2 regions of the Phormidesmis sp. 146-12 genome follow, and region 1 is predicted to be linked to the other one. Evidence: riboswitches for the same ligand, from Rfam matches in the RefSeq annotation. Region 1 holds a riboswitch; the other holds the start of a gene.
What was found. Region 1 has a riboswitch for cyclic di-AMP ahead of ntrB (nitrate ABC transporter permease). Riboswitches for the same ligand answer to the same signal wherever they lie in the genome.
Positions count from the first base shown of each region.

Region 1 (6,314 bases):
ACAACACTCAAAACTCATCCAGTTTGGCAAAACTTCACTCAAGCTCTAGCACAAATCGATCCAAATCAAATCGCACACCAACATCTACAAGATTGCCAAGCTGAAATTCACGGCTATTGGGACGAAAACGATCGACCTTACGAAACGATTCGATTTAAACAACTGCCTACTCCTCAACTGATTAGCAGTTCTCTAGGCGTAACTCCAAATCAAACAGAAACCGCGCATTGGCTTCAACTTAGATATTTACTCCTCGTTCCTACAGGCTTACCTGTGGGCGAGTTACTTCTAGTTCTAGACGACAGCCTAGAAGTAATCGATGAGAACTGGGTGATCGATGTTCACTCGCCTCATGTTGTTGCGATCGCTGATCCAAATTGATGCCAGCGCTCAACCATTTCCAGATAGCGAGATCGTAGCCGTTTCTAGCACGTTGAAATTAGACCATTATTGTGAGAGCGGTGTTATGAACCTTCAGGTTGTCTCTCAATCCTCACCCGATTTCACCTTACACATTTTGCTAAAGCAGCAAGTCATATCTGGGCAAACGTTCTAGCTCAACCAAACTGTACAGTCGAGCGATCGCTATTCGCAAGCCCGCACCTATCACCAATTAGGACTGTTAGCAGAAGCGGAGGGAAATGCTGCGGAGGCGAGAGCTTGTTTGCAAACCGCAATGGAAATCTTTACGGAGTTTGGCGATGAGTATTCTATGGCGATCACCCAACGGAACCTTGATCGATTGTCGGAGTGAATGCGATCTGCCTAATTTGGAAGTGCGATCGTTCTTCCTTTCCTGCCCGCAAGCCTCCTCACAGTGACCACAATTCTTGAAAATCACGATCAAATCGAGTTTGCAGCCGATCGCCGTGAAGTACTTTATTGGGCAACCATTCCAATGTGAGCGGCGACGATTTGCCAGGTTCCGTTAGAAGAGACGGCCCAGACGCGGGTAAAACGAAAGTCACCGTTTGCGGGATTGCTATTGTAGGTGCCAACTATTTGCATTCTGACGAAGACGATCGCCACTTCTCCATACAGTCGAATCTGCCGTTCGGAAGGGGTTAGCTCGTAGATCTTAATCAAGCCAGATTTGTGTGCAGCGAGATCGTCTTGTTTGCTAATGATTTCTCCGAGATGACTGGTGGCGACGAGTTCAGGGGCGAGTAGTTCATCCAAGACGCTGACATCAGAAGCCAACATTGCCAGTCTAAGCCGTTCTTCGGCCTCAATAACTTGAGTTTCAACTGTTTTATTCATCGTGTCACCCTGATAAACCAAAGTACTTCTGATATTCACTATCCTCCAGCTTTGTCCATGCACCCTACGACAAAAGATGGATTGATACATTTGGCGGAGAATGGTAGAGTCTTTAAAAGTCAAATCGGTCAGCTTAATCTGGTGAGTTTCTAGCAAGTAACTTACTGGAGCGGAGGAACCAAAACATCGGGGCTTATCTTCTGTGAAAGGTCGATCGCAAACGATTCAAACTTGAGTCGGCGACCAATACCAGAGAAGGGCATCTCTCAGCCCTCGCCCGTCAGCTAACTCCGTCGGCATTTGAGAGAGGACTGTAGAGTTTCAGCATTTTGCTTTAGGCTCATCAGTGTCTCTAATTTAGGTCGAACATTTAGTTTGAGTCTTTGAGCTTGAGGTGTTGACGATGATCCTTCAGCTAAACTTGGCTGCGATCGTGGCCGTTGCGAGTCAGACTACTTGGCGAAAAGTGCGTCCCGCGATCGCTCAAGAAGCGGTGTGGTTGCCTGCGATCGGGTTTTTGGGTGTGATTGTGCTGTGGTGGGCGATCGCGCTGTTCAAACACGACGTGATGCCGACTCCGCCAGAAGCGTTAATGGCAAACTTAGATTTCATTTTGCATCCCTTTTATCGGCGTGGGCCGGGGGACTTGGGAATTGGCTGGCTCCTGTTGGCGAGTTTGCGGCGGGTGTTGATTGGCTTTGGTTTGGGGGCGTTCGTCGCGATTCCGATCGGCTTTCTGATTGGTATGTCTAGACGAGCGATGTTGGCGTTGAATCCAGTGATTCAGATCTTTAAACCAGTGTCTCCATTGGCGTGGCTCCCGATCGCGTTAGCAATTTTCAATTTGGCTGATCCCTCTGCAATTTTTGTAATCTTTATCACGTCACTTTGGGCAACGATTATCAATACCGCGCTTGGTGTTTCTAGCGTTCCACAAGATTATTTAGACGTAGCGAAAGTGTTAGAAATGCCGCGTTGGAGACGAATCACCAGGATTATTTTGCCTGCTGCGTTGCCATACATTTTTAGTGGTTTACGAATTAGTTTGGGTGTGGCGTGGCTGGTCATTGTAGCAGTCGAGATGTTGACAGGTGGCATAGGAATTGGCTTTTTTGTCTGGGATGAATGGAGCCGCCTCAACTTAAGTTCAGTGTTTTTAGCCGTTCTAGTGATTGGTCTAACAGGATTGCTCCTAGACTTTGCCATCACCCAACTCGAAGCGTTTGTCACTCGTCAGCGGCGATCGACCTGAAAAAGCTTTAAGTTCTCCGCCAAACCCAGGTGAATTCAATCTTTTCACTAATTCAATCTCTTCACTGCGGTTATGAGAGAAGCCCCCAAATCCTCCACCCGTCAGGGACTTTGAACTAGAACCCTTATCTGAAAGTCCCCCAAAATGGGAAGTTGGGGGGCAGAAGCGCTGAACACCGAAGCGAAAAAACTTAATCGAAATCCCGTTAAACCAAACATCCCTCACCCCTCATCCCTCATCCCTCCTTTCCTTCCCCGCTATGACTCAAGATTTTTGGACGCGACGGAAGTTTATACAACAAATGGGCGGAACGGCCACCGGACTCGCATTATCCTCTTGTGCGATCGATGCCAATCGTGCCCCTCAGTCTCTTTCTCAAGCGGCTTTAGCGATTGACCAGATCATCAAGCCCGAAAGTTTGGAGAAGCCAAATCTAACGATCGGATACGTTCCCGTCAATGACTGTGCGCCGTTTGCGATCGCCTGGGAGAAAGGCTTTTTTCATAAGTACGGTCTTAACGTCAAACTCAGTCGAGAAGCCAGTTGGGCCACTTCTCGCGACGGCATTATCTTTGGACGATTGGATGCATCGCCTGTGGTGTCTGGTGCCGTAGTCAATGCTCGAATGGGAGCAGAAGGGGCCCGACATGCCCCACTTTGTGCCGCAATGACGATTCATCGACACGGCAACGCAATGACCATGAATCGAGCGATGTGGGAGTCTGGCCTGCGTCCCTGGTTTGAATACAATGGCGACTTGGAGGCCTTTGGACGAGATTTTCGGCGCTATTTTGACAACTTGCCGTCTGAAAAACGAGTCTGGGCGGTGGTTCTCAGTTCTGCAATTTATGAATACTTTGTGCGCTATTTGTCGGCGGCGGCGGGAGTCAATCCGATTCAGGAGTTTCGCGTCATGATTGTGCCTCCGCCTCAGATGGTGGTGAATGTTCGCATCGGGGCAATGCAGGCTTATATGGTGGCCGAACCCTGGAACACACGCGCCATTTCAGGCAATGAAGGAATCGGCTTCACGTTTGCTCAGGGTAAAGAAATCTGGCACGGACACCCCGATCGCCTTCTCTGTGTCACGCAGTCTTTTATTGATGAGAATCCCAAAACCTATCGATCGCTGCTCAAAGCCATGATCGAAGCCTGTCGCTACTGTGGCGATCCCAACAATCGAGAAGAGGTCGCCAAAATCATTTCTGCGCGATCGTTCACCGGGGCAAAACTCAACCTGACTCGACCTGCGATCGTCGGTGACTATAACTACGGCGGATTCGATGGCAAAGATCGCACCGTGAAGGCAGACGACACGACTGTTTTCTTCGACCTTCCCTCAAATGTGCCGCAAGTGCCGAATGCTCACTCGACGTTTATATGGCGATCGCACAGCATTTGGCTAATGACGCAAGCTGCCCGCTGGGGACAAATTAAGGAAATTCCTGCCAATGCTCACGAAGTCGCTGAGAAGTCCTGGAAGACTGAAATCTATCGAGAAGTCGCGGCTGACCTGGGAATTGCTTGTCCCACTGATGATTACAAGATCGAGCCTGCGGAAGTTTTTATCGACCAGAAAGCGTTTGATCCCAGTGATCCGGTTCGCTATTTGGAGAGTTTTGAGATTCGAGCCAATGCTCCTACCAAGATTTATCTAGCGTGAATTGGATGGAATTTTTCGCTTTGTTCTTCAGCGTCTCTGTCCCCCAACCCCCCATTCTGGGGACTTAAAGACAAGAGTTCTAATTCAAAGTCCCTCACTCGTGGGGGATTTAGGGGGCAGAAACCTCAAACAACGAAGCGCAAGAATTCTATAGAACTGACCCATAGAACTGACCTTTGAACTGACATCCATTGAGCCGGGAACCGATTCGCTAATTACAAAGTTCTCACCCAGGAGATTTATCATGAGTCAATCGATACCGACGATCGACATGCCTGACACCAACGCTCATCCAACCGGATTTTTAGAAATCGAGAACCTGCACAAGTCTTATAAGGCTCCCAATGGGGGCGAGTCGGTTGTGCTGAAGGGGATTAATCTGACGATCGGGCAGGATGAATATATTTCGATTATTGGTCACTCTGGCTGTGGTAAATCGACGCTGCTCAAGATTGTGGCGGGGCTGGAGAAATCGACTTCTGGATCGGTGAAACTCGACGGACGAGAGATTCGCAAGCCGGGAGCCGAGCGGATGATGGTGTTTCAAAACTATTCGCTGTTACCGTGGTTGACCGTTCGAGAAAACATTCGGTTAGCAGTCGATGAAGTGTTGAAGGATCTGTCTGCGGGTGACAAAAAGCAGATTGTGAATGAACACTTGGTGATGGTGAATCTGACGGCGGCGGCGGACAAATACCCGGATCAGATTTCGGGCGGGATGAAGCAGCGAGTGGGGATTGCGCGGGCGTTGGCGATTCGTCCCAAGATGTTGCTGATGGATGAGCCGTTTGGGGCGTTGGATGCGTTGACTCGCGGCAAACTTCAGCGTCAGGTTCTCGAAATCTGGGAGAGCCACCGTCAGGCGGTGATGATGATTACTCACGATGTCGATGAGGCGATTTATATGTCCGATCGCATCGTTCTCATGACCAACGGGCCAGCGGCGACGATCGGTGAAATTCTAGAGGTGCCATTTAAGCATCCCCGCGATCGCCAGCAGCTTCGAGAGTCGCCTGAATACTATGACCTTCGCAATCATGCGCTCAATTTTCTCGATCGACACTTTGGCAGCGATGAATGAGCCTCTGATACAATTCATTCACGTTCAAGATGATGAGGAGCTATGACGCAACCGGATTTTACGATCGGCATTCAGTATGAACTCAGACAGTTGGCAACGGCCACAACAGAGCTTGCTGAAAAGATTGATCACCTGACGGGTCGAATGGACGAACGGCTAGATCGTCTGACTGAGGTGGTGACAACTGGCTTTGAAGAACTCAAGCAAATCACTCAACAGCAGGCTGATACGGCTCGAATGCAGATGGAAAATTCACGAATGCAAGCTGAGAGTATCAATCGTCTGATCGCACTGCTAGAGCGCAAAGAGGGAAATTAAAAGAAATAACGTGTTATGGGTATTCAATATGAACTCAGACAGTTAGCAACGGCCACAACAGAGCTTGGTGAAAAGATTGATCACCTGATGGATCGAATGGATAAACGGCTCGATCGTCTGACTGAATTGGTAACAACTGGCTTCACCGAACTCAAGAAAATCACTCAACAGCAAGCTGACACGGCTCGAATGCAGGCTGAAAGTGTCGATCGATTGGTTGCTCTACTAGAGCGCAGAGATACGTAAGTTTTAAGTTTGAGATCTCTAGTTCAAAGTCCCCCAATTTTGGGGGATTTAGGGGGCTGCCCAGATCTGTAGCCACAGCAAAATTTTGTCGAATTCACATTAAGGCTGGCTGTCGGTGGGTGCCCACGGGCCGATGATGGGTTCGCCCTGGGTTTCTTTGTGGGCGAGTTGTTGGTTGAGGTCGAGAAGTTTGGTCAAAATGTCGTCGGTTTTGCTGAAGCCGTATGCTTTGAGAACGAGAGCGTCAAGTTGGGTGTGATGTTTGGCGAGTTGGCTGCTGGGTTCGTGAAACCATTGGTTATATAGCTGAGTGATGCCCCATTGTTTTTTCTCCATCTGTTGGATGCGGTATTCATGAAGAGTGAGCGCTGCATTGCGAATTTGCTCAATTAGCTTTGCGCTGGGCGATTGCGGAAATGGAAACGTTTCAAAGCAAGTTGTTGGAGTGTATGCAATGTCAGCTTTGAGGGTTGATTTTTGTGTATCCATCCAAG
Region 1 covers NZ_JBJPHS010000001.1:245,996-252,309, forward strand. Annotated here, with positions in the region: gene ACKFKF_RS01040 (hypothetical protein) at 1-381, shown strand, start outside; partial or broken gene ACKFKF_RS01045 (hypothetical protein) at 605-754, shown strand; gene ACKFKF_RS01050 (nuclear transport factor 2 family protein) at 880-1,260, opposite strand; cyclic di-AMP (ydaO/yuaA leader) riboswitch at 1,381-1,574, shown strand; gene ntrB (nitrate ABC transporter permease) at 1,664-2,512, shown strand; gene ACKFKF_RS01060 (ABC transporter substrate-binding protein) at 2,772-4,175, shown strand; gene ACKFKF_RS01065 (ABC transporter ATP-binding protein) at 4,420-5,256, shown strand; gene ACKFKF_RS01070 (hypothetical protein) at 5,299-5,574, shown strand; gene ACKFKF_RS01075 (hypothetical protein) at 5,590-5,820, shown strand; gene ACKFKF_RS01080 (DNA methyltransferase) at 5,920-6,314, opposite strand, start outside.

Region 2 (6,314 bases), on a different contig from region 1:
GCAGAAGTCCCTTCCTCATAATTTTTTAAGTTTTAACGAGTCCATATAGATAGAAACCATGCACAAGTAGTCTTGTCAAACTTCATGAGGAGATACAAACCGCGCAGATCTTGAGTCAGAAACTCTGAAAACCTTGTCTGGCATGGCGTATAGAGGATGAGCAAGATTATCCAAGAATACAATAATCTTCTCAATCTGGATCTGCCGTGAGGGGCAAATCAGGCATTTGGCGACAATCGACTTCAGTTCCCCAACAATACATTACGGAAATTTAAGAAAGTTATACGATAATTTTTTCCGTAGTTACGAACGGACTGAGCAATTCCATTGATTTTCACAAAAATTGGCCCTGCCTCCAGACCGATCGCCCAGATCACAAAGCCAATCTCGTCGCCAAAAACTCAGAATTTAGCCAATTTCGACCAATTGAATGTCAAACGTCAGATCTTCGCCCGCTAAAGGATGATTTGCGTCGAGCGTCACTTCAGCCTCAGAGATGTCAGTGATCACCACGGGAATTGTCTGACCTGAAGGCTGTTGAATTTGTAGCTGTTGACCAACTTCGGGTTCTAAATCAGAGGGCATCTGGGTGCGATCGACCACTAGCACCATTTCTTCTCGATGATGACCATAGGCCTCATCTACCGGAATCACTTCTGTTTTAGAATCACCAGGACTCATGCCCACAACGGCTTTCTCAAACCCTGGAATGATATTGCCCGACCCGATCGTAAATTCTAAAGGATCGCCACTCGCCGAGGAGTCAAAAACCGTTCCGTCGTCCAGCTTACCTGTGTAGTGGACTTTGACCGTATCGCCTTGTTGTGCCTGTACCATGCATTAAGCTCCTTGTAATTGCGTAACTGCTCGATCGCACTTCATCACTACTTAAATTAGGGGAAAGCGCAATCGTCGCAAAGTTCCTTAAGTGAGAATTGCAATACGTTTTACTCTAGCCGCCCAGACTTCAAACCGGCCCGATCTAAACATTTACCTAAACATCTACGATGCAAAGTCAAACCAACGCAGACGCGATCGTCATCGGCAGTGGAATCGGCGGACTGGTCGCGGGGGCCCTGCTGGCTCGATATGGCAAACGAGTAATTGTCTGTGAAAGCCACAATATTCCGGGTGGGGCAGCTCACAGCTTTGTGCGGCAGGGGTTTCACTTCGATTCTGGCCCGTCGTTTTATTGTGGATTGGCTGACCCCAATTCAGTCAATCCATTGCGACAAGTGTTGGACGTATTGGGCGAGTCGGTGGCAGCGATCGCGTACGATCCGTTTGGTCACTATCATTTTCCCGAAGGCACCTTCCCGGTGTACGGCAACTCAGACCGCTATCGGCAGGCAATTGCCCAAATTACGCCTCAAGGGGCAACCCAACTGGCCCAACTCGAACAGCGCTTTCTCAAACTTTACGACAGCTTACGAGAAATTCCCACGCTGGCCCTGAGAGCCGATTTGAAGCTGATTCCAGTCTTGCTAAGTCGCTATCTGCCCACTTTATTGAAACTGCTGCCTCAGATAGGCGTGATTCAAGGGTCAGTGGGCGCACTAATGGATGAGACGGTAACCGACCCCTGGGTACGGCGGTTGATTGACTTGGAGTGCTTTTTGCTGTCAGGGTTGAAAGCTCACGGCACGATCGCCCCCGAAGTCGCCTTTATGTTTGGAGAGCGCACGCGATCGGTGATCGACTACCCGATCGGCGGCAGTGGAGCGATTATTCAAGCGCTGATCAGAGGATTAGAAAAGTGGGGCGGCACGCTTCGGTTGGGCACTCACGTTGAGCAGATTTTGGTTGAGTCTGGCAAAGTGCAAGGCGTACAGCTCAGAAAAGGGCTGAGAAAAGGAGAGACAAAAGGGGAAATTTTGACGGCTCCGATCGTGCTCTCTAACGCCACAATTTGGGACACCTACACCAAGTTACTCAAACCGACTGATCTGCCTGCGGCTTACCGTCAGACTTCGCTAGACACGCCCACAGTCGATAGCTTTATGCATCTGCATCTGGGCATCCGATCGAACGGCTTAGAAAATCTGACCGGGCACCACGTCGTCGTTCACGATGCGGCTCAAGACATCACTACGCCAGGAAACACCTGCATGATTTCGATTCCCTCAGTCTGGGATGCAAATCTGGCACCCCCTGGACACCACGCCCTCCACGCCTACACGCTAGAACCGTTTGAGGGATGGCACCGAGACGACACCTATGAAGAGAGGAAAAGATCGCGATCGCACTCCCTGTTTCGTGCGTTAGAACGGATTATTCCTGACCTGCGATCGCGCATTGTCCTGGAGCTAATCGGCACTCCCCTCACTCACGCCCATTACTTGCGCCGTCATCAGGGGACGTATGGAGCCGCGATCGCCGTTGGTCAAGGCAGGTTTCCCAGTTGCCATACGCCCATTTCTGGACTTTACCGCGTCGGAGACAGCACGCTTCCCGGAATTGGAGTGCCCGCTGTCGCCGCCTCTGGAATTCTCTGCGCCAATACGATCGTCGAGCCTCACCAAACAGCAGACCTCTTGAAAAAGGTTTGAGTTCTGAGTTTTAGATTTGCCGCCCTCACCTTCTGTCTGCTATGTCCTTACTTCCCGCTGGTTTGCTCCAATTTAGAGGAGAATTTGCTGCGCTGACGGCCGCTTTGATTTGGGCGATCGCTTCCATCATCTATACAGGTGTCGGACGGCAGGTGTCGCCCTTGATTTTAAATCTCACTAAAGGATGGATTGCGATCGTCTTCCTGCTGATTACGCTGGTTTTACAAGGACAACCCATTCCCGATATCAGCCCCACAAGCTGGATTTTGCTCCTCCTCAGCGGCATTTTGGGCATCGCCTTTGGAGACACCGCTTACTTCAACACCCTCAACTGCATCGGAGCCAGACGAACGCTGGTCTTGGAAACCCTCTCCCCCTCTTTGTCAGCCCTATTAGCCCTGATATTTCTGCAAGAAAGTCTGCCGCTCTCAGCCTGGTTAGGAATCGGACTGACCCTCACCGGAGTGATATGGGTCGTCCTCGAACGGGTTCCCCCATCTGAAGCTGAAACTCACTTTCGTCCCCTACGAGGTCTAATCTTTGGCGTTTTGGCAGCCCTGGGACAATCTGGAGGAGCCGTCTTATCACGGGCCGCCCTGTCAGGAACTAATGTAGACCCTCTCTGGAGTACCCTGATCCGATTATTGGGATGCACGATCGTCCTGTTTCTCTGGGTCGTTTTGCGGGGGCAGTCTCGTAGTCTAATCAAACCACTCCAGTCTCATCGATTGCTCAAGGTAGTAGTCGGAACCGCCTTTGTCAGCACCTACCTGGGTATCTGGCTTCAGCAGACCGCTTTAAAATATACCGCTACTGGGGTTGCTCAGGCGCTCACCAATACAAGTCCTTTATTTATTTTGCCGATTGCCGTTTACATGGGTGAAAGAGTTAGTTTGAGAGCAGTTTTGGGGGTGGCGATCGCGTTAATTGGAGTTTACCTGCTGTTTAGAGCCTAAAAGTTAGTTCAAAAAGTGAGCATTTCATGACTAATAACCCATGACCGATTGCCTAGATGCATCAGTATCGCCGCAAACGATCCCTCATAAGTAAGAGACATGGCACCGTGTTTTTTTGCTACAACCAAAGGGAGATCATGGAGTCAGTAGCATTCACTCAAGGCACGATAGACTCCTAAAACCGTAAACTTTGAGTGACATCACTTCTAGGAAAAGAGAATTTTTGGTTGGCTCAGATCAGTCCAGCAAGGAGCAAATTCAAGTAAACTTTCTACTAAACGTATCAGGTAGCGACTCATACGAAACCCTTGTCCGTAGATTTGAGGTAGTTTATTTTTTAATACCTCTCATCTTGAAAACAGCTTACGTATTCACGCTCATGGAATCAGCAGAGCTTCCCTGTATTTGTATAGAAGGCGCTTCGGATACCATTTCTCGTCCATTAACAAGCGATTGAAGCCCTATCAGTTCCTAAAACATCATTCATGAGGGTTATCCACAATGCAGACACTGTTGTTCTTCCTGGGTGTTTTTTACCTTGGTATGATGCCCATTTTGTTTATCGGCTGGCTGGGTTTTTTCCGACAAGACGCTGATATGTCAAAAGAAGAAAAACAGATGTCTTTAATTGTGTTGACGATCGCGACGCTACTTTGGCCGATCGTTTTACCCTTTGCTTATTTAGAGCTGCTTGGCAAATTCAAAAGAGCTACTAGAACCAATCGTCTATACAAAAATTTATTAGAAACAAACGTCGAAACAAACGTCACAAATTCTCAACTTTGTTAATTAAGAGATTCTCTAGCCAGAAAGCAGTCTCCCAAGAATCTCCACTACCCCAGAGGCTGCTCAAAACATCTGATTAAACTTCCTTTTAAGCTGAGTCTTTAGACAGATATTAATCTAAAATCTTTATGAAATAGTTGTATTTGTAGTCTAGATAACAGACACTAACAAAACATATCTTTTCATAGGACAGGCAGACCTGTAATTTGCGCTGTTATACTGTTAGAGTTTGCGGTTAAATAAACTCAAGCAGAAACGATTTTTGTCTTAAAAGTAGCAGCCTTTTACCATAAAGCTGCACTAGATTGATCAATGAAGGATTCCATAACTCTAAGTTGGATTCTCCTTCATGTGCCGTCAAACCATTATTTGAGTGGGTAGCCTAATCTAAATTTTGGCTCAGTAAATGTTCTGAGTTGCGAATTTGAAGCGGAGGAACCAACCTTTTGGGGCGAATCTTACCCAGATTAAGAGAGACACCTTCCAGTCTTAGCCCGTCAGCTAACTCCGTCGGCAATGGGAGGAGCGCCCAAGACTTGCTACTGTCAGCAACTGTCATTGAGGTCTCCTGGTATCTCAAGCTCGGATTTGTTCTGAGTGTTGAGTTTAGCCCTGACCCACCTCTCGCCTATCCTAATCCTGAGAGGTTTTACTGTGAATATTTTGTCCATGTTGGTGCGGCTTCAAAGCACGCTGGGTCGTTCTGATCTAGTGAATCAAATGGTGCTTTTGCCCAAAGCGCATTCTCTGACCCCAAATTCTAAGCAAGAAATCAATTTGGCGGTTGGCTATTCGGGTTCTCCTTGTAGTCAAACGGCTCTAGACTTGACGCTGTGGATTGCCCATCAGACCCGGCTCGCCACTGGCAAACAAGTCACTGTACAGGTTGTGTATGTCGTCGAAAACAAAACGACTAAGATCCCGGTCTATTGCCCTACAGAAAGCATTCGAGAGGTTGAAAATCGGGTAGATCTGAGAGAGCGCCCATATCCTCGCAAAGCCGATCGTCAGGGTCATCAGACAGCAGTAGTCGAGCTACCCGAACTCAGTGATTTCATCCAACCAATCGGGATGTCGGACGTATTTGAGCAAGCCGATCGCATTCTCTGGCAAGCGCGCTGTCTAGCGGATGAGTGGCGAGGGTCACTAAAGACGCATCTGCGATTTGGCACCGTAGCCGAAGAGTTAAGGTCTGTGGTTCAAGAAGAGTCCGCTTCACTCTTGATTTTGGGTTGTGAAACGACCGCTCATTCACTGATACAGCAGTTGGGTCAGGACTTTCCCTGCCCCATTTTGGGCATTCCTTCAGCGTTGGACAACGATTGAGAAAAGGCTATTCGTCCAATCTTGAACTCTGCAACGTATGAGAGGGTGGAGATAAGAGAATCATGGGAGAGTTATTTTCCCGTCTGATTCTCTCATTTCTGCCCTTAACTGTTTTGAAGCTAGTTGTTTTGAATCTGATTCTGAATTTTATAAGGAGCCTCTCGATTGAGTCGATCGATCTCCTGAGTGGCGGCGATCTTCTGCTGACAGGCTTGAGCGATCGCTTCCATAACTCGCCTAGACACCTCAGTCGGAGACTCATTAGCTTGTGCTGTAATTTTCACATCTGCCTGAGCGTATAGGGATTGACGCTGGGCTGTCAGCGTGTTGAGTCTCGGTTTGAGCGTTTCTGAAGACTGTAGCAGGGGACGGCTGCGATCGTGCTGCAAGCGGTTGTAAAGCTCATCCAGGGGCAAGTCTAGCCAAACGATGACTCCATGCCGCAGATATCCCCAGTTTTCGGGTTTGAGGACAATACCGCCGCCCGTCGCGATCGCAAGTCGAGTGTAAGGAGCTAATTCTGCCAAAACGTTAGTTTCTAGCTGTCGAAACGCTGCTTCACCCGACTCTGCAAAGATTTGAGAAATTGACTGCCCGCTGGCCTGCTCGATGATGGCATCAACATCAAAAAATTGGTAATCAAGTTGGTCTGCCAGCAAGCGTCCGATCGTGGTTTTGCCAACCCCCATCATGCCGA
Region 2 covers NZ_JBJPHS010000014.1:7,260-13,573, reverse strand. Annotated here, with positions in the region: gene ACKFKF_RS08675 (glycosyltransferase family 2 protein) at 1-19, opposite strand, end outside; gene ACKFKF_RS08670 (FKBP-type peptidyl-prolyl cis-trans isomerase) at 409-837, opposite strand; gene ACKFKF_RS08665 (phytoene desaturase family protein) at 1,008-2,549, shown strand; gene ACKFKF_RS08660 (DMT family transporter) at 2,591-3,505, shown strand; gene ACKFKF_RS08655 (hypothetical protein) at 4,052-4,294, shown strand; cyclic di-AMP (ydaO/yuaA leader) riboswitch at 4,691-4,819, shown strand; gene ACKFKF_RS08650 (universal stress protein) at 4,946-5,617, shown strand; gene ACKFKF_RS08645 (shikimate kinase) at 5,737-6,314, opposite strand, start outside.
Region 2: it holds a riboswitch for cyclic di-AMP, as region 1 does, so the genes downstream of both, ACKFKF_RS08650 (universal stress protein) here and ntrB (nitrate ABC transporter permease) in region 1, are expected to answer to the same signal.